3 regions of the Streptomyces decoyicus genome follow, and region 1 is predicted to be linked to each of the others. Evidence: riboswitches for the same ligand, from Rfam matches in the RefSeq annotation. Region 1 holds a riboswitch; each other region holds the start of a gene.
What was found. A riboswitch is a leader RNA that binds a small molecule or an ion and turns the genes downstream of it on or off. The one in region 1 is predicted to bind cobalamin.
Positions count from the first base shown of each region.

Region 2: it holds a riboswitch for cobalamin, as region 1 does, so the genes downstream of both, nicT (Nickel transporter NicT) here and metE (5-methyltetrahydropteroyltriglutamate--homocysteine S-methyltransferase) in region 1, are expected to answer to the same signal.
Region 3: it holds a riboswitch for cobalamin, as region 1 does, so the genes downstream of both, cobN (cobaltochelatase subunit CobN) here and metE (5-methyltetrahydropteroyltriglutamate--homocysteine S-methyltransferase) in region 1, are expected to answer to the same signal.

Region 1 covers NZ_CP082301.1:6,633,818-6,637,751, forward strand. Annotated here, with positions in the region: gene metE (5-methyltetrahydropteroyltriglutamate--homocysteine S-methyltransferase) at 28-2,352, opposite strand; cobalamin riboswitch at 2,522-2,709, opposite strand; gene K7C20_RS29030 (aldo/keto reductase) at 2,873-3,931, shown strand.
Region 2 covers NZ_CP082301.1:2,588,070-2,592,003, reverse strand. Annotated here, with positions in the region: gene K7C20_RS11350 (DoxX family protein) at 1-435, shown strand, start outside; gene K7C20_RS11345 (VOC family protein) at 589-1,089, shown strand; gene nicT (Nickel transporter NicT) at 1,173-2,351, opposite strand; cobalamin riboswitch at 2,350-2,599, opposite strand; gene K7C20_RS11335 (alpha/beta fold hydrolase) at 2,675-3,523, opposite strand; gene K7C20_RS11330 (MarR family winged helix-turn-helix transcriptional regulator) at 3,520-3,934, opposite strand, start outside.
Region 3 covers NZ_CP082301.1:4,196,816-4,200,749, reverse strand. Annotated here, with positions in the region: gene cobG (precorrin-3B synthase) at 1-1,347, opposite strand, end outside; cobalamin riboswitch at 1,484-1,644, shown strand; gene cobN (cobaltochelatase subunit CobN) at 1,679-3,934, shown strand, end outside.

The sequences.
Region 1 (3,934 bases):
ACGGGCGCCGGCCCCGGCCCGCTCCCGTCAGGAAGCCGCGCCGGGCAGACCGCCGCGGATCTCGCGGGCCGCGGCGACCAGGTTCTCCAGGGCGGCGCGCACCTCGGGCCAGCCGCGGGTCTTCAGACCGCAGTCGGGGTTGACCCACAGCCGTTCGGCAGGGATGGCACCGAGCCCCTTGCGCAACAGTGCCGTTGCCTCGTCCACGCCCGGTACGCGCGGTGAGTGGATGTCATAGACACCGGGGCCCACCTCGCGCGGATAGCCGGCCGTGGCGAGCTCCCCGGCGACCTGCATATGGGAGCGGGCCGCCTCCAGGCTGATGACATCGGCGTCGAGGTCGTCGATGGCCTGAAGGATGTCGCCGAACTCCGCGTAGCACATATGGGTGTGGATCTGGGTGTCCGGGCGGACCCCGCTGGTGGTGAGGCGGAACGCCTCGGTGGCCCAGGCCAGGTACTCCGCGTGGCCGGCGGTGCGCAGCGGCAGCGTCTCGCGCAGCGCGGGCTCATCGACCTGGATCACCGAACTCCCGGCCGCTTCCAGGTCGTTCACCTCGTCACGCAGGGCGAGCGCCACCTGCCGGGCGGTGTCACCGAGCGGCTGGTCGTCGCGGACGAAGGACCAGGCGAGCATGGTGACCGGACCGGTGAGCATGCCCTTGACCGGCCGGTCGGTGAGCGACTGGGCGTACGTCGTCCAGCGGACCGTCATCGGTTCGGGGCGGGAGATGTCCCCGGCCAGGATCGGCGGGCGGACGTAGCGGGTGCCGTAGGACTGCACCCAGCCGTGCCGGGTGGCGAGGTAGCCGGTCAGCTGCTCGGCGAAGTACTGCACCATGTCGTTGCGCTCGGGCTCGCCGTGCACCAGCACATCGATACCGGCGTTCTCCTGGAAGGCCAGCACCTCGCGGATCTCGGCCGAGATGCGCTCCTCGTACCCCGCGGTGTCGATCCGCCCGGCCCGCAGGTCGGCGCGGGCGGTGCGCAGTTCGGCGGTCTGCGGGAACGAGCCGATGGTGGTGGTCGGCAGCAGTGGCAGCCCGAGGTGCGCGCGCTGGGCGGCGGCCCGCTCGGCGTACGGCTGCGAACGGCGGCCGTCGGCGTCGGTGACGGCCGCGGCACGGGCGCGCACCACCGGGTCATGGGTGAGCGCCGAACCCGCCCGGGAGGACAAGTCCGCGCGGTTGGCGGCGAGTTCGGCCGCGATGGAGCCGGTGCCCTGGGTCAGACCGCGTGCCAGCGTCACGACCTCCGTGGTCTTCTGCCGGGCGAAGGCCAGCCAGCGGGCGATCTGCGGGTCGATGTCCCGCTCGGCGGCGGCGTCCAGCGGGACGTGCAGCAGCGAGCACGAGGACGAGACGTCGACCCGGTCGGCCAGGCCGAGGAGCGTCCCCAGTGTGGCCAGCGACTTCTCGAAGTCGTTGATCCACACATTGCGGCCGTTGACGACACCGGCCACCAGCCGCTTGCCGGGCAGCCCGCCGACCGCCGCCAGATCACCGAGGTTGCCTGCCGCGGCACCGGTGAAGTCCAGCGCCAGTCCGTCGACGGGCGCCTTGGCCAGCACGGGCAGCGCCTCGCCCAGCCGGTCGAAGTACGAGGCGACCAGCAGCCGCGGGCGGTCGCCGAGCGTGCCGAGATCGCGGTAGGCGCGGGCCGCGGCGTTCAGCACGGCGGGGGAGCGGTCCTGCACCAGCGCCGGTTCGTCCAGCTGCGCCCAGTCGGCGCCGGCCGCCCGCAGCTCGGCGAGCACCTCGGCGTAGACGGGCAGCAGCCGGTCGAGCAGCGTCAGCGGGTCGAAACCGGCCGCGACACCGGGCGCGGGCTTGGCCAGCAGAAGATAGGTCACCGGCCCGACGAGGACCGGGCGTGCGGTGAGGCCGAGACCGAGTGCTTCCGTCAGCTCGGCGACCTGCTTGGTGGAGTCCGCGGCGAAGACCGTGTCGGGACCCAACTCCGGCACCAGGTAGTGGTAGTTGGTGTCGAACCACTTGGTCATCTCCAGCGGCGCCACGTCCTGGGTGCCGCGGGCCATCGCGAAGTAGCCGTCCAGGGGGTCGGCGGCCACCGCGGCGCGGTGCCGGGCCGGGATCGCGCCGACCATCACGCTGGTGTCCAGGAGGTGGTCGTAGTACGAGAAGTCGCCGGTCGGCACCTCGTGGACACCGGTCTCGGCGAGCTGTTGCCAATTGCCGCGGCGCAGCTCGGCGGCGGTGCTGCGGAGGGCGTCGGCGCCGACGCGGCCCTTCCAGTAGCCCTCGATGGCCTTCTTCAGTTCACGGTGCTGCCCCTGACGGGGATAGCCGTGCACGGTGGCGCGTGCTGCCGCGGCTGCGGACGTGCTGGTCACGGAACTCTCCTTCGCGAGTATGTCTCCATGGACCGCGGGAGGGTCGAGGACGCGAAGGGACGGCAAACCGGACGGGCCCCGGCGCATTGCCGCCGTCATGCCCGTCTGATGTCCGCCGACCCGCCCTCGAGGTCACCGAGATCTCCCCGCGCACCGGTCGCGCGGGGGCACTGGCAGGTCTTCGGACTCGCGGGCACGTCCGCCGAAGGCGGACATCTACTGGCCGTCGCTTCCCAGACCCGGCCGGGCCCAGTGCGTATGACGGCGGTCGTTCCCACTCACCGCTGCGGGGCAGTCCCGGATTTCCACCGGGTTCCCTCTTGCGACGCGCCTGCCTGGCGGGCAGGGCGAACCAGTTGCTCCGGCCACCCTAGGGCATGCCGTCGACGTCCCGCCCGGACCGTGCCCCGGCCTCGGCCGGAACCGGACGCCGCCGCCGGGCCGCGTCTTGCGCTGGAGCGCGCTCCAGCTCCTAGCGTGAGCGCACCACCGGAGAGCTGCGCCGATCGAAGGGAACCACGTGCGCTACACACTGTTCGGCAGGACCGGTCTGCGGGTCAGCGAGCTGAGCCTGGGCACCATGACCATCGGCGAGGACTGGGGCTGGGGCGCGGACAAGGACACCAGCGGCCGGATCCTGGACGCGTATGCGGACGCGGGCGGCAACTTCATCGACACCGCCAACAACTACACGGACGGGGCCTCGGAACGGATCCTGGGGGAGCTGCTCGAAGGCCGCCGGGACAGCTTCGTCCTGGCGACCAAGTACACCTGCGCGACCCGCAAGGGCGATGTGAACGCGGCGGGCAGCCACCGCAAGAACCTCGTCCGTTCGGTGGAGGCGAGCCTGGACCGGCTGCGCACCGACCACCTCGATGTGCTGTGGGTGCACGCCCGGGACAACTTCACGCCCGTGGAGGAGGTGATGCGGGCGCTCGACGACGTGGTCCGGTCGGGGAAGGTGCTCTACGTCGGCGTCTCGGACTGGCCGGCCTGGGAGATCGCGCAGGCGAACACCCTGGCCGAGCTGCGCGGCTGGACCGCGTTCGCGGGCTCGCAGCTGCGCTACAACCTGCTGGAGCGGACCCCGGAGCGCGAACTGCTGCCCCAGGCCCGCGCCTTCGACCTGGCCGTGCTGGCCTGGGCGCCGCTCGCGGCCGGCCGGCTCACCGGCAAGTACCGCCGCGGTGAGACGGGCCGGCTGGATGTCGTCGGCGAGGACGACCGGCGCGACCACCACGCCGAGGAGACCGTCACCGCGGTGCTGGAGATCGCCGAGCAGGGCGGCTGGAGCCCGGCGCAGGTGGCGCTGGCGTGGCTGCGCAGCCGGCCCGGCAACATCATCCCGATCATCGCCGCCACCAAGGAGAGCCAGCTCCTCGACAACCTGGCCGCCGTCGATGTCGCGCTGGACGCCGACGCGCTGGCGCGGCTCGACCGGTGCAGCGCGGTGCCGCTGGGCTTCCCGCACGACTTCCTGCGGGAGCCGGGCATCACCGAGAACGTCTACGGCGACCGCTGGTCCGAGATCGAGGACCGGCGCTCCACGTACCGCCGTACGACGAGCGAGATCCGCTGACCC
Region 2 (3,934 bases), 4.0 Mb from region 1:
ACCATGGCGGTCCACGGTGCCCAGAAGCTGTTCGGCTGGTTCGGAGGTCCGGGTCTGGACGGGACCGCGCAGTTCTTCACGATGAGCGGCTATCCGTCGGGCAGGACGATGGCCGTCGTCGCCGGGCTGAGCGAGACGCTCGGCGGGCTCGGGCTGGTGGCCGGGCTGCTCACGCCGCTCGCCGCGGCAGCGGTCGTCGGCACGATGATCAATGCTCTCGCCGTGAAGTGGGGCGGGGGCTTCTTCGCGCCCAAGGGCGTGGAGTACGAGCTGCTGCTGACCGCCGGTGCGGCGGCACTGGCGCTGACCGGGCCCGGCCGCTACGCCATCGACCGCGTCCTGCCGGGCCTGCGCGCCCATCGGGCGCGCTACGGCGTGGCCGCGCTGGTGCTGGGCGTGGTGCTGGCAGGCGTGGTGCTGCTGGTCCGGAAGTGAACCATCCCCCGGACCTCGGTCCTCGGGCCGGAAACCCTCCGGGAACCGGCCCGGGGATTCCGGGCAGGGACGGGGCGGGCGGGGTAGAGCAGAGTGGGGAGGGCGCAGCGGCCCCTGGCCGTACCGCTGCGGCAGAAACGGAGAGCAGGCTCCATGTCCGTACGACGTCTCAACCACGCGGTGCTCTACGTCCGCGATGTGGCGCGGTCGGTCGCCTTCTACACCGACGCCCTCGGGCTCACGGTGGGGATCGAGGTTCCGGGACGGGCCGCGTTCCTCCGCGCTCCCGGCTCGCTCAACGATCATGACCTGGCGCTGTTCGCAGTGGGTCCGGACGCACCGGGGCCCGAGGCCGGGCGGGTCGGGCTCTACCACCTGGCCTGGGAGATCGGCACGCTCGGCGAACTCGTCGCGGCACATGCGCGGCTCGTCGAGCGGGGCGCACTGGTGGGGTCGAGTGATCACCTCGTCGCCAAGTCGCTGTACGCCAAGGACCCGGACGGCAACGAGTTCGAGGTGATGTGGCGGGTCCCGCGGGAGGACTGGCCGGGCCCGGACCAGCCGGACCGGCTGCTGCCCCTCGACCTGGCGGCTGCGCTGGAGCGCTGGGGGCCGGATCTGATGACGGGGGCGGCGGCCGGTTCGGCCACGTGAGCGGACAGCCGCGCCCCGGCGGCGGTACGGGCGGCGGCTGCGTACGGGGCTGCCGGGGCTAGGGGGCGTCTCCCCCTAGCGCCTCAGGAGCCCGGTGCGGCCTGTTCCGCCGGCTCCGCCTGTGTCGTCGGCTCCGTTCGCTCCGCCCAGCGCTTCTCGACGCCGGCCAGTCGCCAGTACGCCAGCGCCGCGGCCCACACCACCACGAACAGGCCGACGATGAGGAAGCCGACATTGTCGAGGTCGAGGCCGGAAATCCAGCCGGTGAGCGGGTCGTTGAGGGCGAGCTTGTCGTGCAGCACGGTCACCAGCTCGATCGTGCCGATGAAGAAGGCGACGGCGATCGACAGTCCGGTGATGGTGAGGTTGTAGTAGACCTTGCGCACCGGGTTGGAGAACGCCCACTGGTAGGCGAAGTTCATGAAGGTGCCGTCGAGGGTGTCGAACAGGCTCATCCCGGCGGCGAAGAGCAGCGGCAGACACAGCACGGCGTACCAGGGCAGGCCGGCCGCGGCGCCGCTGCCCGCCATCACCATCAGGGTCACCTCGGTCGCGGTGTCGAAGCCGAGCCCGAAGAGGAAACCGAGCGGGAACATCTGGCCCGGACGGGAGATCGAGCGGGTGAAGCGCCCCAGGAAGCGGTTCATGAAGCCGCGTGCGTCGAGGCGCTGTTCCAGCTCGGCCTCGTCGTAGTGGCCGTTGCGCATACCGCGGAAGACCCGCCAGACCCCGGCCAGCGCGATGAGGTTCAGGGCGGCGATGAGGTAGAGGAACGTCCCCGAGATCGTGGTGCCGATGGTGCCCAGGATCTGGTGCGTACGGGATTCGTCGTTGAGCAGAGTGCCCGCGAGCTGGGCGCCGCCCGCCACCAGGGCCGCCATCGCGACGACGACACTGGAGTGGCCGAGGGCGAACCAGAAGCCGACCGACACCGGCCGCTTTCCGTCGGCCATCAGCTTGCGGGTGGTGTTGTCGATCGCGGCGATGTGGTCGGCATCGAAGGCGTGCCGCATGCCGAGGGTGTAGGCGGTGATGCCGAGTCCCACACCGAAGACCTGGCTGCCCACGGCGTAGTGATGGGGGACCACGAGCAGGAAGAGCACGCCGAAGGCGACGACGTGCAGACCGGCTATGACGGCCATCAGGCCCGCGGTGCGGACGGTGTCCTGCCGGCGCCAGCGGAAAGCGGCGGAGGCAGGGGTGTTGCGGGTATCGGTGGACAGGGCCATCCGGCGGTCACGCTCCAGCACCTCGTGGATCAGTTCGTGAGATGCCGTGGCCGGTCTCCTGGCTTGCGGGTACCACCCTGCTCCTTGAGAGCTTGGGGGAGGGTGTATGCGTCCGCCCCCCCGCCTTCCCGGCCGCGGGCTGCGGTCAGTGGCGCCACAGGCGCGCCGTGCGCCGGTGGAAGGGGTGAAGACTCCCCGATCACAGTGGCGAGGGCCGCTCCGGACTGGGACCACAAGGTCCGTCACCGGTCTTCCCGAACACCACGGCCCGGTCACTCTAACTGCCGCCCGGGAGGTGCGAGGTTCGCGGGGCCGGGCCGGGCCGTGGGCGGAAGGGGAGTGGTGGTCGCGGGGCGTCAGTACTCCAGGGCCGAGAGGAAGGCATGGAGTTCGTGGTCGAAGAGCGCGGTGTTCTCCAGATTGACCATGTGGGCCGCGCCCGGTATCCGGACTCTTCGGGCGCCGGGGACGGTCAGCGCTATCGCATGGGCGTTGGCGGAGATGTCGCTGCTGTCGAGGTCACCGTCGAACACGACCGTCGGCACCCGGATCTCGCCGAGGCGGTCGGCGGCGCCGACCTCGAGGGGCATACCGGCGCCCACTCCATCGGCATGCACCTCCACATTGGCCTCGGCGGAGGCACGCATCCGCTCACGGAATCCCGGGTGCACCGCGGACGGTTCGCGATGCGGTCCGTCCACCCACATCCGCAGGAAGTGCTCGACATAGCGTTCCGCACCGTCGGGGGCGCCGATCGCCGCCACCTGCGCCTTGATGTGCTCCAGGATGAAGGGGTCGGAGAAGGCGCGGCCGCTGATCCCGGGGGAGGCGAGCGCGAGGGCCGTCACCCGGTCCGGGTGGGCTATGGCGGTGTCGAGCGCGACCCGCGCACCGTGGGAGAGGCCGACGAGGACGGCGCCGGGGACATCGAGCGCGTCGAGCAGGGCGCACAGGTCGTCGTGGTTGGCGTAGTCCCCGGTCACGGTGGAGGAGAGGCCGTGGCCGCGGAAGTCGTAACGGATCGCGCGCAGGCCGGAGTTCACCAGCCAGGCGAACTGCTCGTCCCACATGTGCTGGTCGAGCATGCCGCCGTGGAGCAGCACCACCGCGGGGCCCGAGCCGGCCGTCTCATAGAACAGCTCGCCGTCGTCGATCGGCACGATGCCGTTGTCGATCTCGGACCAGGCGGTGATTCCTCGGGTCATCTTGCGGGCCGTCCTTTGTGTGCCTGATGCGGTGAAGCGGGCGTGATGCCATTGTCGTCGCTATTGCCGCGACTGCCGTGACTGTCGCTTTCCTCCGGCGCCTTGCGTGGGCCGTTCGCCAGGTGCCGGAATTCCTCGCCGAGCCGGTCCAGTACATGGAGTGCGGTACGAACGTCCCCGGCGGGCAGATCGGCCAGTCGCTGCCGCAGCTCCGACGCCTCGAACGCCTGGATGCCGCCTATCGCCGCCGTGCCTTCGGTGGTGAGCCGGATCAGGGAGGAGCGGCGGTGTGCGGGGTTCGGGGCCGTCACGACCAGGCCCAGTTCAGCGGCGTGATTCACCCAGCGCTGCACCGGCTGCCGGTCGAGCCCCATGGCGCGCGCCAACTGCGGGACGGTCTGCGGGCCTTCG
Region 3 (3,934 bases), 2.4 Mb from region 1:
GGGCGGGGGCGCCGCGGTGCGTGGGGCGGTCGGTGCGGTGTCCGGCCCCACCAGTGCTACCCGGTAGCCCTCCGCCGTGGCCAGCACGTCGATCCAGGTGCCGTGCGGGTGACCGCAGCGGCGTGCGCAGCCGGACCAGTAGACGGGGAGGCCCTCGGGGGCCGGGCCGGGGGGCCGCCCGCCCGGGACGGCCGCACCGGCGGCGAGCGCGGCCGTCGCGTCGGCGCGTACGTCGGTGAGGGACTTGGCGCAGCCGGGGCGGCCCGTACAGGCGCCGAGCCGGTGCCAGGGAGAGGCCGGGTCGGTGATCAGTCCGGCGGTGGTGAGCTCCGCCAGCCGGCGGGGTGCCGCGGCGGCCGGCAGTCCGGGCAGGACGATGCCGCGCCACGGGGTGAGGCGCAGCGCCCCGGAGCCGTCGCCGGCGGCGATCGTGGTCAGCAGCCGCCATTGGGCCACCGACAGCCTGCCGAGCGGCGCCAGGACCGAGAGCGCACGGTCGTCGTCGGGGCCCTCGATGACGCCGGGGGCGGCGGAGTCCGCGTACGGCGGGGAGGTGCGGGCGCCGGGGGCGGGAGCCGCGGCCACGTACGCGGCCCCGATGCCCGCCGACCGCAGCGTCTTTGCCACCTCCCGGGCCGTCAGGCCGTGTCCGTCGGGGAGTTCGCGGACCCGCCAGGCTCCGCTGCCGCTCGCCGCGGCGGCGGTCAGGAAGGCCTCGGCGGCGGCGAGCGCGGCGCGCGGTACGTCCGGTCCGGCGATCCGCAGCGCCGCCGGACCGTCGCCGACCCGCAGCAGGGCGCCGCCCGCCGGTCCGGTCCGGCCCCCGGCCGGTTCTGCGAGCAAGCTCACATCTCCGCCGAGCGCGGCCACATCGCCCCGCCCGTCGTCCAGGACGAACAGGAAACGGCCCGAGAGGGCGGTCGCGGACTCGCTCGCACAGAGCAGCGCGTCCAGCTCACGGGCCCACCGTCGCACGTCAGAAGGGGTGTGGCGGTCCAGTCCGGCCAGCGGGGAAGCGAGGATGTTGCGGATGCGTTCGTGGCGCTCGGAGGGCAGCAGGCCGGCGTCGCGCAGCAGAGCGGCGAGCCGGCCGCCGCAGCCCTCCGCAAGGCCGCGGAGTTCGACGTTGCCGCGGGAGGTGAGGGAGAGATGGCCGTCACCGAGCAGGTCCGCGGCGTCGGCCAGGACGGCTGCCTGACGCACCGTCAAATCTCCGGCCGGGAGCCGGATTCGGGCGAGGTGGCCGTCGGCGGCCCGGTGCAGCCGCAGCGCTCCCGGGCAGGCGTCACCGCGGTCGCGCAGAGGCGGTGCGGCGGCCTGGGGCCGTGTCGAGGGGGAGGGCGGCATGGCCGCGAGCATACCCACGGGGGCGGGCGCCGATCCGGGCCGGATCCGGCCAGGCGCCCGGCCCGCGGCGTGCGCGCCCCCGTCCTGGTCCGGCCTGCCCGGAGGCCCGCTTACCTCGGCCGTCCACAGCCCTTACTATGCAGGTCGGTGGGTCGGCTGGCCCACCGACGCCAGCGACGGCGCAGGGTCCTACGGCCCTAGGGAGGAAGCCCGGTGAGAATCCGGCGCGGTCCCGCCACTGTGAACCCGGAAACTGCCGGGCGAGCCAGGAACTCCCGCCGTCCTTACGACCACCCGGGGCGCGGACACCCCGAGGAAGGCCTGCGCTCGCATGCTTCTGCTGCTGTCGACCTCCGACACCGACCTGCTCAGCGCCCGCGCGGCCACGGGTCCCGTGCCGTACCGGCTCGCCAACCCCGCCCGGCTCGATGTCGCCGAGCTGCCCGCGCTGCTGGAAGGCTGTGACCTCGTCGTCGTACGCCTCCTCGGTGGCATCCGTGCCTGGGAGGAGGGCCTGGAGGTGCTGCTCGCCGAGGACCAGCACCGGCCGGTCGTCGTGCTCACCGGTGAACAGGCCCCCGACGCCCAGCTCATGGAGCAGTCGACGGTCCCGGTCGGCATCGCGGCCGAGGCGCACGCCTACCTCGCGCACGGCGGGCCCGCCAACCTCGACCAGCTCGCCCGATTCCTCTCCGACACGGTGCTGCTGACCGGCCACGGTTTCGACCCGCCGGCCCCGGCCCCGTCCTGGGGCCCGCTGGAGTGGGAGGCCCGCAACGAGACCGGCCCGCTGGTCGCCGTGCTCTACTACCGCGCCCACCACATGAGCGGCAACACCGGCTTCGTACGGACCCTGTGCGAGCAGATCGAGGCGGCGGGCGGCCGCGCCCGGCCCCTGTTCGTCGCCTCCCTCCGCGCCCCCGAGCCGGAGCTGATCGAGGAGCTGCGGGCCGCCGACGCCCTGGTCACCACCGTCCTCGCCGCGGGCGGCACCAAGCCCGCCGAGGCCTCCGCCGGCGGCGACGACGAGTCCTGGGACGCGGGTGCGCTGGCCGCCCTCGACGTACCGATCCTCCAGGCCCTGTGCCTGACCGGGCCGCGCAGCGCCTGGGAGGAGAACGACGAGGGGCTGTCGCCGCTGGACGCCGCCTCGCAGATCGCCGTCCCCGAGTTCGACGGCCGGCTGATCACCGTCCCGTTCTCCTTCAAGGAGGTCGACGAGGACGGTCTGCCGATGTACGTCGCCGACCCCGAGCGCGCCGCCCGGGTCGCCGGCATCGCCGTCCGGCACGCCCGGCTGCGTCATATCCCGGCCACCGAGAAGCGCCTCGCGCTGGTGCTGTCCGCGTACCCGACCAAGCACTCCCGGATCGGCAACGCGGTCGGCCTGGACACCCCGGCCAGTGCCGTCGCCCTGCTGCGCCGCCTCCAGGCCGACGGCTACGACTTCGGCACCGAAGAGGTTCCCGGCCTCGTGTCCGGCGACGGCGACGAGCTGATCTACGCCCTCATCGAGGCCGGCGGCCACGACCAGGAGTGGCTCACCGAGGAGCAGCTCGCCCGCAACCCCGTGCGTATCCCGGCCGCCGACTACAAGCGCTGGTACGCCACGCTCCCGCAGGAGCTCCGGGACTCCGTCGAGGAGCACTGGGGGCCGCCGCCCGGCGAGATGTTCGTCGACCGCAGCCGCAACCCCGACGGCGACATCGTGCTGGCCGCTCTGCGCCGCGGCAACCTCCTGATCCTCATCCAGCCGCCGCGCGGCTTCGGCGAGAACCCGATCGCGATCTACCACGACCCCGATCTGCCGCCCTCGCACCACTACTTGGCGGCGTACCGCTGGATCGCGGCCTCCGCGGACGACGGCGGCTTCGGCGCGGACGCCATGGTCCACCTGGGCAAGCACGGCAACCTGGAATGGCTGCCCGGCAAGAACGCGGGCCTGTCCGCGGCCTGCGGCCCGGACGCCGCCCTCGGCGACCTCCCGCTCGTCTACCCCTTCCTGGTCAACGACCCCGGCGAGGGCACCCAGGCCAAGCGCCGGGTGCACGCCACCCTCGTCGACCACCTCGTCCCGCCGATGGCCCGCGCCGAGTCCTACGGCGACATCGCGCGCCTGGAGCAGCTGCTCGACGAGTACGCGGCGATCTCCGCCATGGACCCGGCCAAGCTGCCCGCGATCCGCGCCCAGATCTGGACGCTGATCCAGGCCGCCAAGCTCGACCACGACCTGGGCCTGGAGGCCCGCCCGGACGACGACGGCTTCGACGACTTCCTGCTGCACGTGGACGGCTGGCTGTGCGAGGTCAAGGACGCCCAGATCCGCGACGGTCTGCATGTCCTGGGCGGCGCCCCGGCCGGTGAGGCCCGCGTCAACCTCGTCCTGTCCATCCTCCGCGCCCGCCAGATCTGGGGCGGTACGTCCGCCCTGCCCGGTCTGCGCGAGGCGCTCGGTCTCGACGAGTCCGCCGCGACCCGGACGACGGCCGACGAGGCCGAGGCCACGGCCCGCGCGCTGGTCCAGGCGATGGAGGACGCGGACTGGGACCCGGCGGCGGTGTCCGGTGTCGCCGAGGGGCATCCGGCC